Regions from separate parts of the Rhizobium sp. PEPV16 genome, predicted to be linked through region 3. Evidence: predicted binding sites of a transcription regulator. Region 3 holds the regulator's gene; each other region holds the start of a gene.
The links. Region 3 encodes LexA, which represses DNA repair genes until DNA is damaged. Its sites were predicted from a motif close to TGTTCNNNNTGTGTTCNG; they were not measured.

Region 1 (3,505 bases), on a different contig from region 3:
TCGCCATCCTGCGCACCATGGGCGCCAGCGCCGGTGCGATCATGCGCATCTTTTTCATGACCGGGGCGGCGATCGGCATCGTCGGCACCATTGCCGGTGTGCTGCTCGGCGTCCTCGTCTGCGTCAACATCGAATCCGTCCGCCAGTTCTTCTCCTGGATCTCCGGCACCGTGCTCTTCAATCCGCAGGTCTATTTCCTCAGCCAGCTGCCGGCCGAGATGGATCTGAGCGAAACGATCTCGATCGTCGTCATGGCGCTGACGCTCTCCTTCATCGCGACCATCTTCCCGGCCTGGCGTGCCTCCAGGCTCGATCCGGTGCAGGCCCTGCGCTACGAATAAGGAATGCCGCCTTCATGAAACGTAACGTCGTTCTCCAGCTTACCGGCGTCGAGCGCCACTACGGGCAGGGCGGTACGCTGCTCTCGATCCTGAAGGGTGCGGATTTTTCGATATCGAAAGGGGAGATTGTCGCTCTCGTCGCCCCTTCCGGAACCGGCAAGTCGACACTGCTGCATGTCGCCGGCCTGCTGGAGCATCCGGACGGCGGTGAGGTCAACATCAACGGCCATGCCTGTGACGGCCTGAGCGACGAGAAACGCACCGCCATCCGCCGCAGCGAAATCGGCTTCGTCTACCAGTTTCACCACCTGCTGCCTGAATTCTCGGCGCTCGAAAATATCATGATGCCGCAGCTGATCGCCGGGCTTTCCTGGAAGGAGGCCGGAGAGCGGGCCGGCCAGCTTCTCGATTATATGCGCATCGGCCATCGCGGCTCGCATCGCCCCGGCGAGCTTTCCGGCGGCGAGCAGCAGCGCGTCGCAATTGCCCGCGCCGTCGCCAATGCGCCGACCCTGCTTCTTGCCGACGAGCCGACCGGCAATCTCGACCCCGAAACGGCAAGCTACGTCTTCGACGCGCTGGAAGCGCTGGTGCGCCAGTCCGGCCTTGCTGCCCTCATCGCCACCCATAATCACGAACTCGCCCGCCGCATGGATCGACGCGTGACGATCTCCGACGGCAAGATCGTCGATTTTTGACGCATGTCGCCCAGAAGTGTGCAGCGGTTTTGGGATAAAGCGCATCGCGTGAATCCAGACCGGCACGATGCGCTTTAAGGCTGCGATCAGGGGATGACCAGCCCGCCGCGATAGTCGAGCATATAGGCCTTTTGGCCGTCGACCACGATGCATTCGTGGCCGCTGAACCGCTCGCAGCCGCCTTCGCTGCTGTCGATATAGCGGCCGAACGGATGGTCGAATTCCATCCCGCCAAGAAACCGGCCCTCGCGATACATCGCCGAAAGTGCAGCCTTGATCACCGTTCCCGCTGCTGCGCCGTCGATGAGATCAGGTGCAATGACGCAGCCGAAATAATTCATCGCCCAGACGGGCTCGTCGGCAAGCCACACCACTTCCTGTCCGGCGAAATCGGTCCCGCCGAAATAGCTGTCGAGATAGCGCCAGTCGCCGCGTTCGTAACCGATATCGTGGGCACCCGGCCGGCAGGGTACGCGCGCCACGCCGCCGCCGACATAGGTCGCAGCCTTCGCCTCCACGACGAATTCGTTCAGCATCGCAATATCGACCATGTCATTCTCCTCTCGGCCCGATGCTGGCAAATATGCTGCGGCATGTAAAGAACAAAAAGAGAACATATGCCGGAAAAAAAGAGTCGCCCTGAGGAGGTCTGCCGCCTGAGCACCATGACCGATCTGCGGCGGATCGGGAAAGGGCAAGGCTGGTGCCGATCACGTCGAGCGCCGGCCCTTTGGCCGATTCGTCGCCTATTCCTGGGATTTCCAAATACAAGAAAGGAGGAAAAGATTCCTGTTGACAACGGAACATACATGGAACAAATTGAAAACATAACGAGTAAAGGAGAGCCCGATGACTGACATGATCCGTGATATCGCAGCATTCACCTCCATCGCAATGTTCGTTGCAAGCTTCTCGCTCATCGTCATGGCGCTCTAAAGTTTTCAGGGGATCGCATGGCAGTCATGCGCTCAGGACGCGGGACTTCTGCTGGACATCATCGCCCTCAATGCCGACAATGCGTCCGATTCATTCGGGTGATTGGGAAGGCATGTCATGGCGGATACGGCAAAGGGTTCAACGGGTGAGGCAACCGGCGGCACGCCGGGTTTCATCCACCTGAGGGTCCATTCCGCCTATTCGCTTCTCGAGGGCGCCCTGCCGCTGAAGAAGATCCTCTACAAAGCGACCGGCGACAGCCAGCCGGCGATTGCGATTACCGACACCAACAATCTGTTCGTTGCCCTCGAATTCTCTCAGAAGGCGATGGAAGACGGTCTGCAGCCGATCATCGGCTGCCAGGTCTCGATCGACATGGAAGACGGGCTGGAAACGGAAAAGCGCGGCGGCCAGCAGGCCCTGGTCAAGCTGCCGTCGATCGTTCTTCTCGCCGCGACGGATGCCGGTTACGAACGGCTGGTCGATCTCGTCAGCCGGGCCTATCTCGGCGGCGAAAGCAACCAAGCCGTTCATATCAGTGCTTCCTGGCTGGAGGAGGCGGGCACGGAAGGGCTGATCGCATTGAGCGGTGCCTTGACCGGGCCGGTCGACGTGGCGATCAAGGAAGGCCATCCCGCTCAGGCGGAAGCCCGGCTGCTCACGCTGAAGCACCTCTTCGGCGACAGGCTTTATGTCGAGCTGCAGCGCCACGGCACCTACGACAAGCGGCACGAGCAGAAGATTATCGGGCTCGCCTACGCCCACGACCTGCCGCTGGTTGCGACCAACGAGGCCTTCTTTCCCACACGCGACGATTACGACGCCCATGATGCGCTGATGGCGGTCGCGCACAACGCCATCGTCTCCGACGACAGCCGCTTTCGCCTGACGCCGGATCACTATCTGAAGAGCCGGGCCGAGATGGTCAAGCTTTTCGCCGACCTGCCGGAAGCACTGGAAAATACGATCGAGATTGCCACGCGCTGCTCCTTCGCGCTGAAGACGCGAAAGCCGATCCTGCCACGCTTCACCGGTGCGACCGACGATGCCGAGGAGGCCGAACGCGCCGAGGCGAGCGAGCTGCGCCGCCAGGCGGTCGAAGGACTGGACATGCGGCTTGCAACGCTCGGCATGTCGCCGGGTTACGAGGAAAAGGATTATCGCGAACGGCTGGATTTCGAACTTAGCGTCATCGAGCGCATGCGTTTCCCCGGCTACTTCCTGATCGTTGCCGACTTCATCAAATGGGCCAAGCAGCATGACATTCCGGTCGGTCCCGGCCGCGGTTCGGGCGCCGGTTCGCTGGTCGCCTATGCATTGACGATCACCGACGTCGATCCCTTGCGTTTTTCGCTGCTCTTCGAGCGCTTCCTCAATCCGGAACGCGTCTCGATGCCCGACTTCGACATCGATTTCTGCCAGGACCGCCGCGAAGAGGTGATCCGCTACGTCCAGGCCAAGTATGGTCGCGAGCAGGTGGCGCAGATCATCACCTTCGGTTCGCTGCAAGCGCGCGCCGCCCTTCGCGAC
Region 2 (3,505 bases), on a different contig from region 3:
TGGACCATGTCGCCGGCATCAATATCGCAGGTGATTCCACCTTCGCCATGAGCCTGGAAGCCCAAGTGCGCGGCTACAAGCTGTTCCATTATACCCCCGAGCGCCTGAGCTTTCGCGACGGCAAGCTTTATGCCAGCGTCGAGCCGATGGTACTGCGCGACGTCAAGGGCGATCACTATGAGCTTGGCGCGCCCGAGCGCGTCGATCTCGCGACAATGGATGTCGTGCTGCTGCGCCAGGACCCGCCCTTCGACATGGCCTATATCACCTCGACGCATCTGCTCGAGCGCATCCACCCGAAGACGCTCGTCGTCAACGATCCGGCCTGGGTGCGCAATTCGCCGGAAAAAATCTTCGTCACCGAATTCTCCGACCTGATGCCGAAGACGCTGATCACCAAGGATGCCGCCGAGATCCGCCGCTTCCGCGACGAGATGGGCGATATCATCCTGAAGCCGCTCTACGGCAATGGCGGCGCCGGCGTCTTCCATTCGACCCGCGACGACCGCAACCTCTCATCGCTGCTGGAAATGTTCGGCCAGCTCTTCCGCGAGCCCTTCATCGCCCAGCAATATCTGCCTGACGTGCGCAAGGGCGATAAACGCATCATCCTGGTCGACGGCGAATTCGCCGGGGCCATCAACCGGGTTCCCGCCGAGCACGACAGCCGCTCCAACATGCATGTCGGCGGCCGCGCCGAGGCGACCGAACTGACGCCGCGCGAACAGGAAATCTGCGCCCGCATCGGCCCGGCGCTGAGGGAACGCGGCTTTCTGCTCGTCGGCATCGATGTGATCGGCGATTATATGACCGAGATCAACGTCACCTCGCCCACCGGCATCCGCGAGGTCAAGAAGTTCGGCGGCGCCGATATCGCAGCCCTGCTTTGGGACGCGATCGAGCGCAAGCGCGGCTGAGCCTGCCCATGACCGTTTGGTCCCGCGACCGAGCACAACCAAGGTCACAGCGGATGCCTGACTATGTTCTTTGATTGTTCTTGTTTTATTCCGGCTTCCATGCCAGATTGCAACCGCTAGCCTTCAAGGTTCGGCGGGCGGTATGGTAGAGTTTGCGGGACAAGGGATGGGCATATGGTCGCGCGTGTCAGTACGGTGGCATTTCAGGGTATCGAAGGTGTGCCGGTCGAGGTCCAGGTCATGGTCGCTCCCGGCAAGGTCGGCATGCAGATCGTCGGTCTGCCCGACAAGGCGGTTGCCGAAAGCCGCGAGCGCGTGCAGGCGGCCCTCCACGCCTCCGGCCTGGCGCTGCCGGCCAAGCGCGTGACGGTCAATCTGGCGCCGGCCGACCTGCCGAAGGAAGGCTCGCATTTCGACCTGCCGATCGCCCTTGCCCTGATGGTCGCCCTCGGCGCCATTCCCGCCGATGCCCTGTCGGATTTTGTCGTCGTCGGCGGCACGATCGCCGCCATATCAGGCGCGCTGCCGGCCGCGATCGGCGCCAATGCACTCGGCAAGGGGCTGATCTGCCCGGCCGAAAGCGGCGCCGAAGCCGCCTGGGCCGGCGCCGATGTCGATATTCTCGCCCCCCGCAGCCTGATCGCCCTTGCCAATCATTTCCGTGGCACGCAGGTCCTATCCCGGCCGGAAGCGTCGATCCGCGCCAATGCCGCAAACCTGCCGGATCTTGCCGAGATCAAGGGCCAGGAAAGCGCCAAGCGCGCGCTCGAGGTGGCCGCGGCCGGCGGCCATAACCTTTTGATGGTCGGTCCTCCCGGCTCCGGCAAGTCGATGCTGGCGGCTAGGCTCCCGTCGATCCTGCCGCCGCTTTCGGCCGCCGAACTACTCGAGGTGTCGATGGTTCATTCGATTGCCGGCCAACTCTCCGGCGGCAAGCTTTCCGATCGCCGGCCCTTCCGTACCCCGCATCATTCCGCCACCATGGCAGCCCTTGTCGGCGGCGGCCTGCGCGCCCGTCCGGGCGAAGCCTCGCTTGCCCATCACGGCGTGCTGTTTCTCGACGAGTTTCCCGAATTCACGCCGCAGGCGCTCGATGCGCTGCGCCAGCCGCTCGAAGGCGGCGAATGCGTCATTGCGCGCGCCAATCACCGCGTCTCCTATCCGGCGAAATTCCAGCTGATCGCGGCGATGAACCCTTGCCGCTGCGGCATGGCGGGTGAGCCGGGCCACACCTGCGCCCGCGGCCCGCGCTGCATGAGCGATTACCAAGCCCGCATCTCCGGCCCGCTGATGGACCGCATCGACATCCGCATCGACGTGCCGGCCGTCTCCGCCGCCGATCTCATCCGGCCGATGGCCGCCGAAACCAGCGCCGACGTCGCCCGCCGCGTCGCCCGCGCCCGCGAAATCCAGCAGGAGCGCTTCGAAAGCACCGGCGCAAAGGGCATCGGCACCAATGCCCGCTGCTCGACCGCGATGATCGAGAAACTGGCCGAGCCCGATGCCAGCGGCCTGCAGCTGCTGCGCGACGCCGCCGAAAAGATGAAATTCTCCGCCCGCGGTTACCACCGCGTGCTGAAGGTCGCCCGCACCCTTGCCGATCTCGACGGCAAGCCGACCGTCGGCCGCATCCATCTCGCCGAAGCTATCTCCTACAGGATCGCGGGGGAGAGACTGACTGCCGCGGCGTAAGAGGCGCGAAGCGCTCGACAGTTTGTTGGCAAAGCTCGTCCTTTACTCGGCATTGTGCCTGACATCTGCCGGATATCAATCGGTTGCAGATGCTCGGGACAAGCCCGAGCATGACGAAAGAGAAGTTGGCGCCAATGAGTTCAGCAGGACTGAATGACACGCTTTCCGAATGACGGAGCGGTCAGCTGTCCAACTGGCTCATCATCCTTTGAGAGAGCTTGGCGTCCTCAAGCAGGGGCGTGAGGTCGCTGATCTGATCCAAAGAGCCGACAATCGGCAGCTGTTTGATCCACGCATCGGTTATCGCTGAATGCGCGGCCTCTACCGCATCGTCAGCGTTGATGGTCGTAAATGGCCGGTCATGATATGGACCCACGATTGGCTCGAAAGAGGCGACGCCAATCGCATTTTGCCTGCGCGCGAGTTCCTGGTAAGCCGAAGCGAGCGCATCCTCTCGTTCCGCCCATTCACTCGAATATAAGGCCCGCTGCAGGTGAGGCGAGAGGGGCTCTGCGATGGGAAGCCTGGCAAAGCCACTGCCGAGCCATTTTGAATAGGGGGCGTAACGTCGCTCGAGCAGGAACCCCATTCTCATTACGTCCCGCACCAGCCGCGCGGCGATGACTCGCGAACCCAGGTCGTCTCCAACTTGTCCTGCGCGACCGACAAATGCCTGCTCCTCAGCGATGCGCCGCCACTGACACGCAATCTTGTAGAGCCACACATCGTCTGGGAAATACCTCAGGCGATCACGGGTCTGGCTCAAGCGGCTATCGTCATCGTGAAAAACGGCGCCTGATGTGAAGGCGAGAAGCTTTTGCTCTGCGAAGCCCAGCCATTGAAGAGCGTTGAGGTTTTCGACCGACCGAACGGCGAAGTGGCCTTCCAATAGCGCT
Region 3 (3,505 bases):
GGAATGGGTCGCATCGAAGATAACGGGCGCGCCCATCGCTGCCATGATCGGCAGCGAACGCATGTCGGAAACCAGCGTATTGTAGCCGAATGAGGCTCCGCGCTCGCACAGCAGCACGTTCGGATTGCCGCTGGCATTGAGCTTCTTCAGGACGTTCTTCATATCCCAGGGAGCGAGGAACTGGCCCTTCTTGACGTTGACGACGCGGCCGGTCTTGGCGGCGGCGATGAGAAGGTCGGTCTGGCGGCAGAGGAAGGCCGGGATCTGCAGGACGTCGACGATCTTTGCCACCTCCGCGCATTGCTCGGCGGTATGAATGTCGGTCAGGACGGGAAAGCCGAATTCCTTCTTGAGGTCGGCAAAGATCTCTATGCCCTTTTCGATCCCGATACCGCGTTCAGCCGAGAGCGAGGTCCGGTTCGCCTTGTCGAAGGAGCTCTTGTAGACGAGGCCGATGCCGAGCTTTCCGCAAAGCTCCTTCAGCGTGCCGGCAACCATGAAGGCGTGGTCGCGGCTCTCCATCTGGCAGGGACCGGCAATCAGCGACAGGCGGCCGGTATTGGAAAAGGTGACCTGGCCTTGGCCTTCGCCGATCCTGACCTCGGAATTCGTATCAGTGCTCATCGTGTTTCCTCGAAAGCGAAGAGCGTGCCCTGCCCGGGCGCGGGCTTCACCAGAATGCGATTGTTCTTGCGCGTGTATGTCACCCCGTTAGCAGCCAAATGCGCTTCTGTCACGGCAAGATCGACGACAGCAAAGAGGATTGCCCGGCCGCGCAGGCCGCGATCTGCGCATGAGCCGGCGATGTCGAAATAGGCATCCAGCCCTTCCGGCGTCATCAGGCTGATTTTGGCATTTGACGCCGCGATATTGAAGCCGAAACCGGTTTTTTCGACTGCCGATTGCGCCACGGCAAGGCTGACGAAGGCAGCGAAGGCGGCCGGCTCCGGCGTGCAAAGCGCAATCTCGACTATGCCGGTGACGCCATTGGCGTGTGTTTCCAGCGCGGCGCGGTCGGCCGGCAGCGGATTGACGCGCTCGACGGTGAAAAGCAGGAGATCGGGCGCGCGCAGGTCGCCGGCGAAAGCCAGCTTGAAGCCCGCAATCGTCTCGGAACCGTCCGGCATCGTCATCGGCCGGGTGAACTGCAGCATCTCGCCGGCGCTCGATCCGTTGCCGACGAAATTCTGATGATCGGTGCCGGCATCCTTGCTGCCGAAAGCCAGCCCCGAAAGCCCCTCCTCGCCGCAGCGGAAACGAAAGGCCTGGTTGCGGGCCGTGAAGACATTGCCTTGGCGTGCCGATGCCTCGCTCTCCTCGACGCTCGCAATCCCGAGTGGCTCCAGATAGGTCTTGTCGGCAAAAAAGACGCAGGCGTTTTCCGTTCCGAAGGGATGGCGCGCATCGGCGGCAACGGTGAAGCCGAGCTTGCCGAGCCTTTCGCGCGCCAGATCGATATTGACGACCGGCAGCAGGACATGATCCAGCGGGTGCGGTTTGGCGGAATGCTCGTTCATGATGTCCCTCCTGGAAACGTCAAGACTTGTGTCCCACTCCGGCGAATGAAAATAAAAATCTCAACGAGTTGGCGCCAAGTTTTACGGAAATTTAGCTACTTGCGGAACACATATGGAACATATAGTGTCTGTTCTGGATTTGTTTCAATCACGAGGTCACAACGTCGATGCTCACGCGCAAACAACAGGAGCTTCTCCTTTTCATTCATGAGCGCATGAAGGAATCCGGCGTTCCGCCATCTTTCGACGAAATGAAGGATGCCCTGGACCTCGCCTCCAAGTCCGGGATTCATCGCTTGATTACAGCGCTTGAGGAGCGAGGCTTCATTCGCCGCCTACCGAATCGCGCCCGCGCGATCGAGGTCATCAAGCTTCCGGAGGCCTACAGCCCCAGCATTCAGCCCCGGCGCGGCTTTTCGCCGAGCGTCATCGAGGGCAGCCTCGGCAAGCCGCAGCCGGTTGCCACTCCTGCTCCCGCAAAACCCGTCGCCGACAACGGCAACTCGGTCTCCGTGCCGGTCATGGGCCGAATCGCTGCCGGTGTGCCGATCTCGGCGATCCAGAACAATACCCACGACATCGTCGTTCCGGCCGACATGCTCGGCTCCGGTGAACATTATGCGCTCGAGGTCAAGGGCGATTCGATGATCGACGCCGGCATCTTCGACGGCGACACCGTGATCATCCGCAACGGCAGCACCGCAAGTCCTGGCGACATCGTCGTTGCTCTCGTCGACGACGAAGAAGCGACACTCAAGCGCTTCCGCCGCAAGGGCGCCTCGATCGCGCTGGAAGCGGCCAACCCAGCTTACGAGACCCGGATTTTCGGGCCGGACCGTGTCAAGGTTCAGGGTAAACTCGTCGGTCTCATTCGCCGATATCACTGACATTGGCCAGGCCGGATTCGGTAAAACTGTTGCTGCGCCAGTCATAGGCACGATGGCGCATCCATGGCCGCGACAATACATCGAATGCGGTTGCGACCTCCAGGCCAGTGTCCGTGAAGCGCAACTCGATGGAACCGGTCCTGCGCAACGTCTCACCGGTGAAGAGCGTCGCACCTGAACGGCAATTGTTGAAGCGAAGGCGGACCGACGTCACGACTATATCGGCCGCGTCGCACGCCGGGCCGAGATAGGCGGCGTTGTCGATGACGGTTACCACCCGACCATTGCCAAGCCTTGATATGCACCAGGCCTTCTTGACGCAGGAAAAGCGGTTTGCGTCACCGCCCGCTGCGGCCGTCCGCATCGCGGTCCTTGCTTCGTTCTGCTGATCGCGGGAAAGCCTGACGCGGCGGTCTTCTCCCTCAGGCGGGATAGCAGGACCATCCAGCATCTTCGGCGGATCATGCCTCGGCAGGACCAGCGCTCGCTGCCACTGGTCGAAGATGAAGTCCGGCGGTCTTTCACGGTTGGAAGCCATTGCCGCCGCCTCGACGACCGCGACGAGACTGCCATCCTCCGAAATCACCAGATCCGGCGGCCGGGGAACCGGCAGAAGCAGCAGGATGAGTGTTGCGACCGCGATGATCGATGTGCCGACATGGCGCAACCGGGTGCGGAGCAGCGTCAGCAGCAGAAAGCCTGCCACGGCGACGGCGAAATACCAGGCGGGCAAGCGGCCGACGTCGATATTGCCACCCCAGCCGGACACCGTCTTTGCGACCGCGATCACCAAATCGAGGCCGAATCCGACGATCTTCCAAGCCCAAACATCCAGACCGAAAGGCATGAGCAGCATCGCCAGCAGACCTGCCGGCATGATGATGAAGGAGATGATCGGCATCGTCGCGAGGTTTGCCGGCAGGCCGTAGGCGGTCAGGCGATGAAAATGCTCGATCGAAAACAGCGCGGTTGAAAAACCGCCGATCAGCGAGGTCAGGAAGACGCCGCCGAAGAAACCGGCAACCGTAACGAACGGCCGGATGATCGGCAGCTTCAGAAAGGCGTTTTCGCGGACGCGCCGGTCCTTCCACAGCTGATAGC
Region 4 (3,505 bases), on a different contig from region 3:
ACGTCCTTGGCCTCGTCGGAAAGATCGTTCCAGCGGGTGCCGAGCTTGAAGCCGTAATGTTTGCCGAGCGCTTCCAGCGTCTGGTTGTAATAGGGCGAGGTCGACTTGGCCCAGGGCGCGATCGCCCCGTCGCGCAGCGTCCGCTCGGGCTCGGGCACGATCAGATCCGGATCGATCTTCTGCTGAGCGCCGAGGCCGTCACAGGTCGGGCAGGCGCCGAAGGGATTGTTGAAGGAGAACAGCCTGGGTTCGATCTCCGGAATGGTGAAGCCGGAGACCGGACAGGCAAACTTCTCCGAAAACAGCACGCGTTCATGCGTCTCGTTCAGCGACTTGTTGGCGGAGCCGCCGGCCGACGTCTCTTGCGGCGGCAGCGGCTTGTCGGCGAATTCGGCGACCGCCAGCCCGTCGGCGAGCTTCAGGCAGGTCTCCAGGCTGTCCGCCAGGCGCGCCGAGACATCCGAGCGCACGACGATGCGGTCGACCACCACGTCGATGTCGTGCTTGTATTTCTTGTCGAGCACCGGCGCCTCGGCGATCTCGTAGAACTGCCCGTCGACCTTGACGCGCTGGAAGCCCTTCTTCATCAGCTCCGCCAGTTCCTTCTTGTATTCGCCCTTGCGCCCGCGCACGAGCGGCGCAAGGATATAAAGACGGGTGCCCTCGCCGAAATCGAGGATGCGGTCGACCATCTGGCTGACGGTCTGGCTTTCGATCGGCAGGCCGGTCGCCGGCGAATAGGGAACGCCGACGCGGGCAAAAAGCAGGCGCATATAGTCGTAGATCTCGGTGACGGTGCCGACCGTCGAGCGCGGATTGCGCGAGGTGGTCTTCTGCTCGATCGAGATCGCCGGCGACAGCCCGTCGATCTGGTCGACGTCGGGCTTCTGCATCATTTCGAGGAACTGCCGGGCATAGGCCGACAGGCTCTCGACATAGCGCCGCTGGCCCTCGGCATAGATCGTGTCGAAGGCAAGCGAGGATTTGCCGGAACCCGAAAGCCCGGTCATGACGATCAGCTTGTTACGCGGCAGATCGAGATCGATGCTCTTGAGATTATGCTCGCGCGCGCCGCGGATGGAGATCGTCTTCAGTTCGCTCATCGTCTCTGCTTTGGTTTTCTGGATGACAGCCCTTATTTAGTGATGCCGACGGGCGAGTCGAGGCTGAATATCCGCAAGGGCTCAAGGTTTTCGATTCTGTTGACAGGATCATACGGATAAACTAGAACAAATAAAGAACAAAATTCCTGATGAATGCATGCGGCTTTCTGATGGGATAAACATGTGGATTAATTGCCGCCCATGCGCATCGGCGGTCCGTGATGGTTTAAGGTGCGCCGATCGATTAAACGCCGCCGGGCAGGGCGGCAGGCAGGGTGAGAAGCATGGCTGGTAGCGTGAATAAGGTAATTCTGATTGGAAACGTCGGTGCGGACCCGGAAATCCGCCGCACACAGGATGGCCGGCCGATCGCCAATCTTCGTATCGCGACCTCGGAGACCTGGCGCGACCGCAATTCCGGCGAGCGCCGTGAAAAGACCGAATGGCACACCGTCGTCGTCTTCAACGAAGGCCTTTGCAAGGTCGTCGAGCAATATGTGAAGAAGGGCGCCAAGCTCTATATCGAAGGCCAGCTGCAGACCCGCAAATGGCAGGACCAGCAGGGCCAGGATCGCTACAGCACGGAAGTGGTGCTGCAGGGTTTCGGTTCGACGCTGACGATGCTCGACGGCCGCGGTGAAGGCGGCGGCGCGAGCGGCGGCCGTGGCAGTGGCGCCGGCGGCAACGATTATGGCGACGATTACGGCGCCCCGGCGCCCGCTTCATCGCCGAGCCGCGGCGGTGGCAGCGGCGGCGGCAACTTCTCGCGGGATCTCGACGACGATATCCCGTTCTGATCAATGGCCTTTCCTGGCTTGGTGAGAGACGTGAGAGAGCATGATGCCTTGGATGGCGTCATGCTCTTTTTCGTTGATCTCGCGGCAGATGCCGCCATGTCAGTGCGGTGTCGCGCTGATGAGATTGAATGCCGACTTTGCCCCATCGACGACGAATTGTGCGGCAAGGGCGGCGAGGATGACGCCGAGAAGCCGTGTCAGGATCGCCCGGCCGGTGACGCCGAGGAAACGGTCCAGCCTTTCGGCGATGAGCAGCATGACGAAGGTCAGCAGCAGATTGGCGGCAATGACGCCGATCAGCTGGGCTTTTCCGATCGAGGTGGCCAGCGTGCCGGCAAGCAGGATCGTCGCCGAGATCGCACCCGGGCCGGCAATCAGCGGCAAGGCGAGGGGAAAGACGGCGATATTCTCGATATGATCCTTGGTGATCGCCGCCTCGGTCGCCTTCTCCTTGCGCTCCTGCCGCCTCTCGAACACCATTTCGAAGGCGATCCAGAACAGCAGCAGCCCGCCGGCGATCCGGAAGGCGCCGATCGAAATCCCGAGCACGCCGAGCACGCCCGCGCCGAACAGCGCGAAGACGGCAAGGATGATGAAGGCGATGACCGAGCCGCGCAGCGCCACCTGCTTGCGCTCGGTTCGGCTCATGCCCGCCGTCAGGCCCAGAAAGATCGGCGCAAGCCCCGGTGGATCGATGGTGACGAGCAGCGTCGTGAAGGCGTTGATCAATTGGTCGGCGCTTGCCATCTGCTCTCCGGAACCCCATATGGGTGCGTGGTTTTTATGATTGTGAAGCGGGGATTTCGATTTGGCAAATATCCCGCGGCGGCCCGCGGCGGATTTGTCCGGTCCGGCCACGCAACTTGCATGTTTTACCCTCTTTAAGCCGCAAAAGCCTGTTCAAAACGCGCTGTGAAATTGGCGCGGCAACAGGCTTTCCGCTATAAATCTTCAAGTGATTCTAGAAGAGATCGTGATCTGTTTTGACTGAGCAAACACCCCCCGGCGGCGGGAAGCTCCCGCCAGGCATCGAGCCCATCTCCATCATGGAGGAAATGCAGCGGTCGTATCTCGATTACGCCATGAGCGTCATCGTCAGCCGCGCGCTGCCCGACGTGCGCGACGGCCTCAAGCCCGTGCACCGGCGCATCCTCTACGGCATGTCCGAGCTCGGCATCGACTGGAACAAGAAATACGTCAAATGCGCCCGCGTCACCGGTGACGTGATGGGTAAATTCCATCCGCACGGCAATTCCGCGATCTATGATGCGCTCGCCCGTATGGCGCAGCCGTGGTCGCTGCGTCTGCCGCTGATCGACGGTCAGGGCAATTTCGGTTCGGTCGATGGTGATCCGCCGGCGGCCGAACGTTATACCGAATGCCGCCTCGAAAAGGCTGCCCACTCGCTGCTCGACGATCTCGACAAGGAAACCGTCGATTTCCGCGACAACTACGACGGCACGCTCTCCGAGCCGGTCGTGGTGCCCGCCAAATTCCCGAACCTGCTCGTCAACGGCGCCGGCGGCATCGCTGTCGGCATGGCGACCAACATCCCGCCGCACAACCTCTCCGAAGTCATCGACGGCTGTATCGCGCTGATCGACG

Region 1: the regulator LexA is predicted to act here: its motif matches at 1,839-1,856, upstream of dnaE (DNA polymerase III subunit alpha).
Region 2: the regulator LexA is predicted to act here: its motif matches at 993-1,010, upstream of FY112_RS24640 (YifB family Mg chelatase-like AAA ATPase).
Region 4: the regulator LexA is predicted to act here: its motif matches at 1,226-1,243, upstream of uvrA (excinuclease ABC subunit UvrA).

Annotation. Positions count from the first base shown of each region.
Region 1 covers NZ_VSZV01000333.1:35,905-39,409, forward strand. Annotated here, with positions in the region: gene FY112_RS23845 (lipoprotein-releasing ABC transporter permease subunit) at 1-341, shown strand, start outside; gene FY112_RS23850 (ABC transporter ATP-binding protein) at 356-1,039, shown strand; gene FY112_RS23855 (DUF5680 domain-containing protein) at 1,126-1,590, opposite strand; gene dnaE (DNA polymerase III subunit alpha) at 2,093-3,505, shown strand, end outside.
Region 2 covers NZ_VSZV01000336.1:15,496-19,000, reverse strand. Annotated here, with positions in the region: gene gshB (glutathione synthase) at 1-917, shown strand, start outside; gene FY112_RS24640 (YifB family Mg chelatase-like AAA ATPase) at 1,092-2,609, shown strand; gene FY112_RS24635 (DUF4037 domain-containing protein) at 2,791-3,505, opposite strand, start outside.
Region 3 covers NZ_VSZV01000244.1:4,127-7,631, forward strand. Annotated here, with positions in the region: gene kdsA (3-deoxy-8-phosphooctulonate synthase) at 1-624, opposite strand, end outside; gene FY112_RS09035 (VOC family protein) at 621-1,517, opposite strand; gene lexA (transcriptional repressor LexA) at 1,685-2,404, shown strand; gene FY112_RS09045 (ComEC/Rec2 family competence protein) at 2,385-3,505, opposite strand, start outside.
Region 4 covers NZ_VSZV01000265.1:7,198-10,702, forward strand. Annotated here, with positions in the region: gene uvrA (excinuclease ABC subunit UvrA) at 1-1,103, opposite strand, end outside; gene FY112_RS11030 (single-stranded DNA-binding protein) at 1,388-1,900, shown strand; gene FY112_RS11035 (MarC family protein) at 2,000-2,647, opposite strand; gene gyrA (DNA gyrase subunit A) at 2,884-3,505, shown strand, end outside.